Linked DNA regions of Methylomagnum ishizawai. The protein of the gene in region 1 binds, or shares a complex with, the protein of each later gene. Links are inferred from orthologs where the notes say so. Each region holds a gene or a part of one and is shown on either strand. Other genes may lie near its edges.

Region 1 (5,508 bases):
CCCATAAAAAGCCAAAGAAGTCCAAAGCGAATCCTGATCCGAAATTAACACCAACACAGAAGAAACATAATCGGAAGCTTGCTAAAACCCGCGTGGCTGTTGAGCATGCCATCGGCGGGATGAAATGTCTGCATAGTTTAGTACATCGCTCAAGAAACCATCTGGCACATTTATTAGATACCTTCATTTATATTGGTGCTGGCCTCTGGAATTTTAAATTATCATTAAAAACAATAGGTTAGCTTGGGAACATGTCTTTTGAATATCCGGGGGGGTTCACGGAGACATGGGTTTTTCGATGAATGAAGTCATAAGATGCAGATCAAAAAACAAAGCCGTACCGTGCTTGCCGCCGCCTTGGCGTCGGTGGGCGTCCTGGGCGGTGGCGCGGAGGTCCGGGCCGCGTCGTCGGCGGTACTACCTTTCAACGGGGGGCCGGACGCCTATCGCAAGGGTGCTTTCGGGCCGCTGATGGATTGGCCGCTCATCCCCATCCATGTGGTGTTGCAGCCGGATGGGCGGGTATTGAGTTTCGGCACCGATCTCAACGGCACGCATCAACCCGAATTGGCCTACGATGTCTGGGAACCCGCCTTGGGCACGGGATCGACGGCCCATCTCACCTTGGATTCCAAAACCCCGGCGGCGACCAATGTCTTCTGCGCGGGGCAGGCGCTCGTCCCCATCACCGGCCAGACCCTGGTCGCGGCGGGGACGGTGAATATGAGCGCCGTCACCAAGGGAATTCCTTCCGCCGATACCAACCTGTTCGATTACCGCAGCAACCAGATGGTCAAGGAGCCGCCGATGGCTTTGAAGCGCTGGTACCCGAGCCTGGTGTCCCTGGCCGGTGGCGGACTGATCGTGATGGGCGGGAAGATGGACACGGCGGATACGACCATTTATGGCGAGATTCCCGAAGTGTACGAAGCCGGCAAGGGTTGGCGCGTGTTGTCCACCGCCGCCAGCGTGGAAGCCTACGGGGCGCGGAATTGGTACTATCCCAGGGCATGGCAGGCCCCCAACGGCAAGGTATTCATCCAAACCAACTTTGGCGCGGCGTATGACCTGGACCCCACCGGCACGGGAACTGTGACCAAGCTGCCCAAGTCCGGGCTGGCGGATTTGGCATCCACCTTGCCCAGCGCCATGTTCGCGCCGGGCAAGATTTTGTTCTTGCAGGAGAAGCAAGCCTCGGCCATGCTCGATATCAACGGCGCGGTCCCTGTGGCCTCCGCCAGCGGCAAGCTCAGCCAAATGCGCTACCACGGCAACGCCACCCTGCTGGCCGATGGCCAGGTGGTGGTCACGGGCGGTTCGTCGGTGCCGAATTCCCTGAGCGGAGCCGCCTACGCCGTGGAGACCTGGAACCCGGCCACGGGACTATGGACCTTGGGCGCGGTCGCGGCCAAGGCCCGCCTCTATCACTCCACGGCCTTGCTGTTGCCGGACGCCACTGTCTTGGTGGGCGGGGGCGGGGCACCCGGTCCCCTGACCAATCTGAACGCGGAGATTTATTATCCGCCCTACTTGTTCGCGACAGACGGCTCGGGGGAGCTGGCCCGTCGGCCCTTGGTCCTGGGCGGCCCATCCACCATGGTTTGGAACCATGGCTATCCGCTGAGGATGGCAAATTTCAAGGCCGCCAGGGGAGTGAAACGGGTTACTTTGGTGCGGGCCGGGGCCGATACCCATAATTGGAACAACGAGCAGCGCTTCTTCGATTTGGCGTTCCACTGGAACGGGACCGATGAAAAGCTGCGGGTATTCACGCCGGCCAACGCCCATATCGCCCCGCCGGGCTATTACCTGCTGTTCGTTTTCAACCCGTTCGGCGTACCCTCGGTCGGTCGGGTGGTGAAGATCGGGCCGTGAGTCCGGGCGGGACGGGTCCGGTGTTTCAAGCCTCGCGGAGGGCTTCGACCCGGACCTCCAGCACGCCTTCCCCCAGGCGCAGATCCAGCTTTTCGCCGGGTCGGGCTTCCGCCGCCGAGCGCAGGAGATACCCGGTCGCGGGCCGGTAGGCGATGGCATAGCCCCGCGCTAGGGTGGCGAGCGGACTAAGTGTCCCGAGGCGCTGGGCGGCGGCGGCGCAGCGTTGCTGCCGATTTTCCAGGATGCGGCGCAGGGCGGTGGCGAGGCGGGTTTCCAGCCTTGGGTATGCGGCGGCGAAGTGGTCCAGCCGGGCCGTGGGGTCGTGCCGGAGGAGGCGGGCGGTTTGGCGGTCCAGGCGGTGCCGGGCCTGTGCCAAATGTCGGGAAAGAGCGCGTTGCAGCCGGGCCGCGAGCGCGTCCAGCCGCTGGCTTTGGGTGCGTAGGCGCTGTTCGGGATGGACCCGTGCCAGCCGTGCGGCCAGGAAAGCCCGCGTCCGTTCCCGCCGTTCCAGGACGATCCCACCGCCCCGCCGCAGCCGCGCTTCCAGGCGCTGGAACCGCTCCAGCCAATCGGCGCGGTCGGGGCTAGCCGCTTCCGCCGCCGCCGAGGGCGTCGGTGCCCTGTGGTCGGCCACGAAATCGGCGATGGTGAAATCGGTCTCGTGGCCGATCCCGGCGATGATGGGCGTGGCGCAGGCGTGGATGGCCCGCGCCACGGTTTCTTCGTTGAAGGCCCACAAATCTTCCAGGGCACCGCCGCCCCGCGCCAGGATCAGCACATCGCACAGCTTCAGGCGGTCGGCCCGCGCCAGCGCCCCGGCGATGGCGTGCTGGGCTTCGGCACCTTGGACCTGGGTGGGGAACACGATCACGGGGATGGCGGGAAAGCGGCGTTGCAGCACCGTCAACACATCGCGCAGCGCCGCCCCGGTCGGGGAAGTGACCACGCCGATGCCGCGCGGCAAGGCGGGAATCGGTTTTTTATGCGCGGCGTCGAACAAGCCTTCCGCCGCCAGCTGGTGCTTGAGCGCCTCGAACGCCCGCAGCAAAGCGCCATCCCCCGCCGCCTCGATCGTCTCGACCACCAGTTGGAAATCCCCGCGCGGTTCGTACAAACCCACTTGCGCCTTGACCAGGACTTGCGCCCCGTTCCGGGGTTTGTAACGCAGCGAACGGGCCTGCGGGCGGAATAGGGCGCAGCGCACCTGGGCCTCGGCGTCCTTGAGGGTGAAATAGAGATGGCCGGAAGCGGGCGCGGAGAGATTGGAGATTTCGCCCTCGATCCACAGGCTGCCGAAGCATTCTTGCAGCAGGAAGCGGGTTTCCCGGTTGAGGCGGGAGACGCTGTAGACGGTGCGGGTGGGCGCGGAGAGGTCCACGGCCTATTCGTCGCCGCGCTTGAAGCGGTGGATCAAGCGGCGGTCTTTCTTGTCGGGCTTGTGCGCCGGTTGCCAGTCCGGCCCTTTTTCATCGCGCTGGCGTTGGATTTCGGCTTGGCGCTTGGCCAGGCTTTCCGGGGTTTCGCGGTAGAGCAGGGCGGCTTCGGGTGCGGGGCGGCGCTGGGAACCCAGCCCTTCGACGGTAATCTCCCAGACATAGCGGTCCTTGCTGATTTCCAGCCGGGCACCGACGCCGATGTCCTTGCCGGGTTTGACCCGCTGGCCGTTGAGGTGGACTTTGCCGCCGTTGATGGCGTCGATGGCGAGTTGCCGGGTCTTGAAGAACCGCGCCGCCCATAGCCATTTGTCCAGCCGCATCTGGGCGGCGGGAGCCTTGTCTTCCGGGGCGTCGGAGCGGCGCGGCATGGCGGTCAGCTTCCCGGTTGGGCCACGGGCTGGCCAGCTTCCTGCCAAGCTTTGTAACCGCCCGCGAGGCTCACGGCTTTGTCGTAGCCGAGTTTTTTCAAGGCTTCGACCGCCAGGGCCGAGCGCCCGCCCGAGAGGCAGTAGACCAGGATTTCCGCGCCCTGGCCGCCCTGGAATTTGGGATGGTTGCCGATCTGGAATTCGAGTACGCCACGCGGGATGTTCACCGCGCCCGGAAGGCAACCTTGGGCGTATTCGCCGGGTTCGCGCACGTCCAGCACCGGGACTTGGCCAAGCAGGGCCAGGGCTTCGGACTGGTTGACTTCCTGGATGTGTTGTTTGGCCTGGGCCACCAGGTCCATTGCGGTCAGGGGCATGGGGGTTCTCCTCGGGTAAGGTCGAAAGGGGGGATAGGGTAGCGGGGGTTTGGGGATACGGGAATAGCGGGATGGGCGCGCCGTGGAATGGCGGTGGCCACGGGAGCCATCGGGGGAGGCGGTGGGCTGGAAGGGCGCGGGTCCGGTGACCGGACCCGCCGCGGTTTTGGGTTTCAAGTCCGGCCTTATCCGCCGCTCAGGGGGACTCCACAGGGGTAGGTGGTCGAATCGGGCGCGGCGGGGGTGCCGCCCGGATTGCTCACTTGGCCCATGGACAGGATCGAGCCGGTAGTCCGGTCGCGGAGCGCGAACAGGAAGGGCCGGGCCAAGGCCAGGCTGGGGTCGTATTGCGGCACCGGGGCGCAGACATCCACCCATGTCGTCGTGTTGCCGGAAGAACCGGAACCACTCCATACACTGTCGGGTTCGTCCAGGTTGGCCAGATGGGTGGTGATCGTAGCGCCATCGGCCTGCGCGGCATTTTCCGACAGGCTTACGGCGCTCCGCTGCGACAAGGCACCCAGGAACAGATAGCCCTCGCCGTTGACCCGCGAGAAATCCGCCTGTCCCTCGCTGAGCAGGCCGCTCAAAGCCAAGGACGCGGGGGCTCCGCTGGGCAGATCGCTGGTGATCGCGATCTTGGGGAGGTACAAGGTTTTCTGGGTGGGCGTCATGGCCGCGAGGATGTCATGCAACTGATCGGGGCCGAACGCCGACTGGAATTCGGCGAAGCGGCCATGATCCGGCATCAGCACCCACAGCGCCAGGTCGCTGTCGGCCAATGGCAGTTCGAAGGCACGATAACCGTTCCCCTCGGCATAGGCGAAGGAGCCGGTGAAACTCAACATCGGTACCAGCACTTGGTCGTTGCTGGACAACTCGAAGCGTCCTTCGGCCGCCGGGTTGGCGTCGGGAGGCGTTTGCCAAGCGCCGTCCAGGGAAAGGCTGCTGCCCGTCACGAGGCGGGTCCGTGGCGTCAGGCTGGTGACGAGGCCGGTGAGGGTGTTTTGGCTATGCGCGGCGAGCCAGGGATCGATGGCGTTGGCGATGATCGGGGCCTTGGCTGCGGCGGTGAAGTCCACCGCTTCCAATCCGGGACCGTAGTTTTTTTCCAATGTGTCCAGGAACCCGGACTCGAAAAGATAATAGGCTTGGTTTTGGCTTTGGCCCTGTCCCCACAGCGCGGTGTTCAGTTCCAAGTGAGCGGTTGAATTGCGGTTCGACAAATCCAGGGCGCTGCCGTTGAATGCCGGATGCAGGCGGGATTCTTGGAGATCGACGTGTAGGGCACCGAGCAGGGTGGACAAAGTGTCGCCGTCGGCCCCGGCCGCCAACATCGCCAGGGCTTGCGCTAGATCGGGGACCGAGTAGGCGAAATTCCCGCTGTTGCCTTGTTGGTACGCCGTATATAGATCGAAAGCCAGGGCGATGTTGGCGGTGGCGACGGCGTGT
Region 2 (5,586 bases), 710 kb from region 1 along the record:
GGTGGAATAAATCGCCACCACCGGCTTATACCCCTCGCACGCCTGTCCCGCCGCCAAGGTCACGGCGTGCTGCTCGGCGATGCCCACGTCGAAATAGCGGTCGGGAAAGCGCCGCTCGAATTCGACCAGCCCGGACCCCTCGCGCATGGCCGGGGTGACACCCAGGAGCCTGCGGTCGCGCTCCGCCATATCGCACAGCCATTGGCCGAACACTTCCGTGTAGCTCGGCGTGCCCGGCTTGGCCTTGGGCAAATGGTCCTGGCTGGGGTCGAACACGCCGACGCCGTGATAAGCCACCGGATCGCGCTCGGCGGGCGCGTAGCCCTTGCCCTTCTTGGTGACCACATGCAGGAATTGCGGCCCCGGCGTCTTGCGGAGGTTGCGCAGGGTGGTGATGAGGGTGTCGAGGTCGTGGCCGTCGATGGGGCCGATATAGTTGAAGCCCAGTTCCTCGAACAGCGTGCCCGGCGCCACCATGCCCTTGACGTGTTCCTCGGCGCGGCGGGCCAATTCCCACACGCCCGGCATCCGGTGCTTCAGCAGTTCCTTGCCGCCCCGGCGCACGCTGGAATAGAAGTTGCCGGACAGGATTTTCGCCAAATAATTGTTGAGCGCCCCGACATTGGGCGAAATCGACATCTCATTGTCGTTGAGGATCACCAAGAGGTTGGCGTCGAGCGGACCGGCGTGGTTCATCGCCTCGAAAGCCATGCCGCCGGTCATGCCACCATCGCCGATGATGGCGACGGCGTGGGTGTCCTTCTTGTCCAGGGAAGCGGCAATCGCCATCCCCAGCGCGGCGCTGATGGAGGTGCTGGAATGGCCCACGCCGAAACAGTCGTAGGGGCTTTCATCGCGGTTGGGGAAGGCCGAGAGACCGTCCTTCTTGCGGATGCTGGGCAGGCGCTCGCGGCGTCCGGTGAGGATTTTGTGCGGATAGGCCTGGTGCCCCACATCCCAAACCAGCTTGTCCTCCGGCGTGTTGAAGACATAGTGCAAGGCGATGGTCAATTCCACCGTACCCAACCCCGCCGCCAGATGCCCGCCGGACTGGCTCACGCTGTGCAGCAGGAAAGCCCGCACCTCTTCCGCCAAACGCGGCAATTGGTCTTCCGGGAGGTTGCGGAGATCGGCGGGTCCGGTGATGGAGGGGAGCAAGGAATAGCTGTTCGGATGATTCATGGGGAATTCTTAAGTCGGGAAACGGGACCGGACGGAACGCCGGTCCCAGGTGGGTCGCGGCGGCGGAAACAAGCTCGGGGCCATTATGGAACCGCGCCCCAGGGCTTTCAAGAAAGGCCGTTCCGCCGCCGTGGGCCTAGTTGCGGCGCTCGATGATGAACAGCGACAAGGCCCGCAGCAGGTCGGCTTCCGCGCCGAAACCGGCGAGGCTGGCCAGCGCCTCCTCGTGCAATTCCTGGGCTTTCTCCTTGGCCCCGTTCAGCCCCAGGAGGGCCGGATAATTCGGCTTGTTGTGATCGCGGTCCTTGCCCTGGGTCTTGCCGAGGGTCTGGGTGTCGCTCTCCTCGTCGAGGATATCGTCCTTGATCTGGAAAGCGAGGCCGATGCACTTGGCGTAATGGTCGAGTTTGTCGGCGGCGGCCTTGTCGTGCGGCACCTGGGCCAGGGTCGCCAGCTTGACGCTGGCCCGGATCAAGGCGCCGGTCTTGCGGATGTGCATGTTTTCCAGGCTGGGGAGGTCCAAGGTAGTGCCCACCGCGTCCAGGTCGATGGCCTGCCCCCCGACCATGCCATAGGAACCGCTGGCGCTCGCCAGGGTTTCGATCATGGCGAGGCGGTTCTCCGCCGGAACCTGGAGGTTGGGATCGTGGGCCAGCACATGGAAGGCCAGCGCCTGCAAGCCATCCCCGGCCAGGATGGCGGTAGCCTCGTCGAAGGCGACATGGCAGGTCGGCTTGCCACGGCGCAGGGCATCGTCGTCCATGGCGGGCAAGTCGTCGTGGATCAGCGAATAGACGTGGATGAATTCCACCGCCGCGGCCGGGCCGTCCAACAGGTCCAAAGGCAAGTCCAAAGCGATCCCGGTGGCATAGGTCAACAAGGGCCGCAGCCGCTTGCCACCGCCCAGCGCGGAATAGCGCATGGCTTGGTGTAGCCGTTCCGGCATCCGGGTCGCGGCGGGGAGCCTCGCGTCCAGCGCGGCTTCGGCGCGGGTCTGGCAGGCCCGCATGAAATCTTGCAAAGCGTTCTCAGGATTCATCGGTAAAGGGTTTCAGTAGGGGTTCGCCGTTCTTTTCCAGCAATACGCGGACTTTTTGTTCCGCTTCGCGCAGGGCGGCTTGGCTGGTGCGGGTGAGCTGCACGCCGCGCTCGAACAGCTTGAGGGCTTCTTCCAGGGGCAGGTCGCCCTGCTCCATGCGGTCCACCAGTTGTTCCAACTCGGCCAGGGATTCTTCGAAATTGGGGGCTTTTTTCGCCATGGTCCGGGGCATTGCGGCGCGGTGGTCGGTGTAGGGCGGTATTATCACAAATGTTGGTACTTGAGAAAAACACTGGGATTTAGGCCGGGCGGCGTCCCGATCCGATATGGGCATGGCGCGGTTCCCGGCTCTGCCGCGCCGGGCCGGAACAGGCGATGCCAATCGGGTCCTCCAGGAGGACGATAGCCACCCAACATGGGTCAGCTCCCAAGTCCGGTCGAACAGTTTCAACTATCATGTCCGCCTCAGCCGCAGCCATATCGTACCGCCTCCAGACCGGGAGGATTCGTCATGGCCAAAGTCGCCGGCAGTTGCCGTAACCATCCGCACGGCGGATGGAAACACACGAAAAGGAACCAGCGCCCAGGGAACTCCTGGACGGTCCGGTGTCGCCTTCCGCGCCGGGCGTGGTTTATACGAAAATTACTGACAGCGGAACCCAGTGGGTCGGCCCATTGCGGCAATTCGACAGAGAATAAACCGCTTGACCTCCTCGACTTTAATACTCTCCGAATACCATGCCTGTTAGAAAAAAAACCTTTTCGTGCGGCCACAACGGCAAAGGGAGATTCTGTCATCGCTGCGCCAGCGAAGAGCAGCGGAAGCACGCGATGCTCCAAGCGAAAACCCAGCGCATCCAGCGGCTTGCGCAAGCCCCGATCCCGCTCGACGATCTGCCTCCCGAAATCGCGGAAAAAACCCTCGAAATGATCGCATCACTGCAACACGGCGCTTCTTATATGGATTTCATGGGGAAGCGGATGAAGAATATGGGACAACGCCATATCATCTCCATCCCCATCGGGCGTAGATACCGTTTAATCTGCAAGGACGACCATGGCCCTCTGGAGTTCATCGAAGCCATATCCCATGAAGAATATAATAACCGTTTATCCGGTAACGGCTGGGTTTGAGATTCCAGCCTCAATCCCCAACCCATAGCCATGCCCAAACTCACCATTACCCACCATGATCGCGACAGCGCCGGACTCACCTACGTCTACCCGGTGATATCGCGCCGCTCGGGCGGGCTGTCCATCGGCGTCAACCTCAACCCCAACCACGCCTGCAACTGGCGTTGCGTCTATTGCCAAGTCCCGGACCTCGTCCGGGGTTCCGCCCCCGCCATCGACCTGTTCCAACTGGAAGACGAATTGACCGGACTCCTCGCAGACGCCCTGCATGGCGATTTCTACCAGCGCTATGAATTGCCGGAAGACCAGCGCGTCATCCGCGATATCGCTCTTTCCGGCAACGGCGAACCCACTAGTTGCCGCGAATTCGCCGCCGTGGCCGGGATCGTCGGCCAGGTCTGCGCCGAATTCGACCTGTTCGGGACGATCAAGCTGGTCCTCATCAGCAACGGTAGCCTGATGGCGAAACCCGCAGTCCAGCGCGGCGTGGCGCATTGGTCGGAGCTGGGCGGCGAGGTCTGGTTCAAGCTGGACCGCGCCACGGCGGACGGCATCCGCCGCGTCAACAGCGTGAATCTGACGCCGGCAGCCGTGTTGCGGCACCTCGAAATCTCGGCCCGCTTGTGCCGGACTTGGCTACAAAGCTGCTGGTTCGCCTGGGACGGCGCGGCTCCCGGCGCGGACGAACAGCGGGCTTATCTGGATTTATTGGCGGAAATCCGGCAGCGGGACATTCCCGTCGGGGGCGTGCTGCTGTACGGGCTGGCGCGGCCCTCCATGCAGGCGGAAGCGCCGCGCCTCTCGGCCTTGCCGCCCGGATGGCTGGAAGATTTCGGCGGGCGGATCGAGGCGGCGGGGTTCGCGGTCAAGGTGAGCGGATAGCCACCCGTCCCGCGATACCGAACTCAAGCGCCCACTTTGGCCAAAATATACGCCACGCAAGCCGTCAACTTCTTCGCATAGGGAATATGCAAAAACTCGTTCGGCCCATGGGCATTGCTCAACGGTCCCAACACCCCGGTAATCAGGAATTGCGCTTCGGGGAATTGCTGGCCCAGCATTCCCATGAACGGAATGCTCCCGCCCAGGCCGACATAGGCCGCGTCCTTGCCATAGAAAATCCCGGAAGCTTCCTGGGTCGCCTGTTCCAGCCAAGGAGCCAGGGCGGGCGCGTTCCAGCCGGTGCCGGATTGGTCGAATTCGACCGAGATTTCCGCATCATAGGGCGGGTCGGCGGTCAGCGCGGCGCGGATCGCGGCTTCGGCTTCGAGGCCATCCACCGTCGGCGGCAGGCGGATCGACAACTTGAAGGCGGTATGCGAACGCAGGATGTTCCCGGCGGAATGGATGGGCGGCATCCCGGCCTGCCCGACCACGCACAGGGTCGGACGCCAGGTATTGTTGAGCAGTAATTCAGCCCCGTCGGCGCTGACCGGACACAACCCCGGCACCACCTTGAAGCTGCCGCGGATACCCTCGACGCCGATGATCTCCGCCGCCGCCGCCGCCTGCTGGCGGCGCTGCTCGGGGATTTCGGCCAGCAGCGCCGGGATGCGGCTCGCGCCGGTCACGGGGTCTTCCAGCCGGTCTAGGAGCTGGCGCATGATCCGCATCGACGAGGGCACGATGCCGCTGGCGATGCCGGAATGGGCGGTTTCCTCCAATACCTTCACATCGACCACGCCATTGACCACGCCGCGCAGCGAGGTGGTGGACCACAGCCGTTCGTAATCCCCGGCCCCGGAATCGAGGGCGATGACCAAATCCGGGGTGTCGATGATGCCACCGTAGGCGTCGAGATAGGCGGGCAAATCGGGCGAACCGCTTTCCTCGGAGAATTCGATCAGGATGACGATGCGCGGCAAAGCCACGCCCGCCAGCGCCCGCAGCGCCGCCACGGCGGCGAACAGCGCATAGCCGTCGTCGGCCCCGCCCCGGCCATAGAGCTTGTCTTCGCGCAGGACCGGCGTCCACGGACCCAAGCCCTGGCTCCAGCCTTCCATTTCCGGCTGCTTGTCGAGATGGCCGTAGATCAACACGGTTTTATCGAGGGTGCCGGGAACTTCCAGCAGGATCAAGGGCGTGCGGCCCGGCAGATGGGTATCGTGCAGGATCGCGCCGGGCAGGGGGTGGGCGGCGAGCCAATCCAGGGCGAGGCGGCGGGCGGCTTCCATATGGCCGTGCGCGGCCCAATCGGGATCGAAATGCGGGGATTTATTGGGAATCTTGAT

Evidence for each region.
Region 2: the proteins of xseA (region 1) and xseB are in contact, whole or in part, in a cryo-EM structure (PDB 8TXR), measured with the Escherichia coli proteins. The link is inferred for Methylomagnum ishizawai from one-to-one orthologs.

The regions. Positions count from the first base shown.
Region 1 is NZ_FXAM01000001.1:3,864,746-3,870,253, reverse strand. The notes cover bases 1,078-3,926. They hold xseA (exodeoxyribonuclease VII large subunit), read right to left. Parts: upstream 3,254-3,926; coding sequence 1,901-3,253; downstream 1,078-1,900. Other genes in these bases: B9N93_RS17260 (rhodanese-like domain-containing protein), read right to left, coding at 3,685-3,926; B9N93_RS17265 (RNA-binding S4 domain-containing protein), read right to left, coding at 3,257-3,679; B9N93_RS17275 (galactose oxidase early set domain-containing protein), read left to right, coding at 1,078-1,875. Also shown: B9N93_RS17280 (transposase family protein), read left to right, coding at 1-242; more of B9N93_RS17275, read left to right, coding at 316-1,077; more of B9N93_RS17260, read right to left, coding at 3,927-4,056; B9N93_RS17255 (serpin family protein), read right to left, coding at 4,242-5,508. UniProt on the Escherichia coli protein: Bidirectionally degrades single-stranded DNA into large acid-insoluble oligonucleotides, which are then degraded further into small acid-soluble oligonucleotides.
Region 2 is NZ_FXAM01000001.1:3,158,406-3,163,991, forward strand. What follows is about bases 827-3,753. They hold xseB (exodeoxyribonuclease VII small subunit), read right to left. Parts: upstream 2,442-3,753; coding sequence 2,211-2,441; downstream 827-2,210. Other genes in these bases: dxs (1-deoxy-D-xylulose-5-phosphate synthase), read right to left, coding at 827-1,182; ispA ((2E,6E)-farnesyl diphosphate synthase), read right to left, coding at 1,319-2,221; B9N93_RS13960 (DUF7682 family zinc-binding protein), read left to right, coding at 2,960-3,355; B9N93_RS13965 (radical SAM protein), read left to right, coding at 3,386-3,753. Outside these bases: more of dxs, read right to left, coding at 1-826; more of B9N93_RS13965, read left to right, coding at 3,754-4,237; B9N93_RS13970 (M20/M25/M40 family metallo-hydrolase), read right to left, coding at 4,261-5,586. UniProt on the Escherichia coli protein: Bidirectionally degrades single-stranded DNA into large acid-insoluble oligonucleotides, which are then degraded further into small acid-soluble oligonucleotides.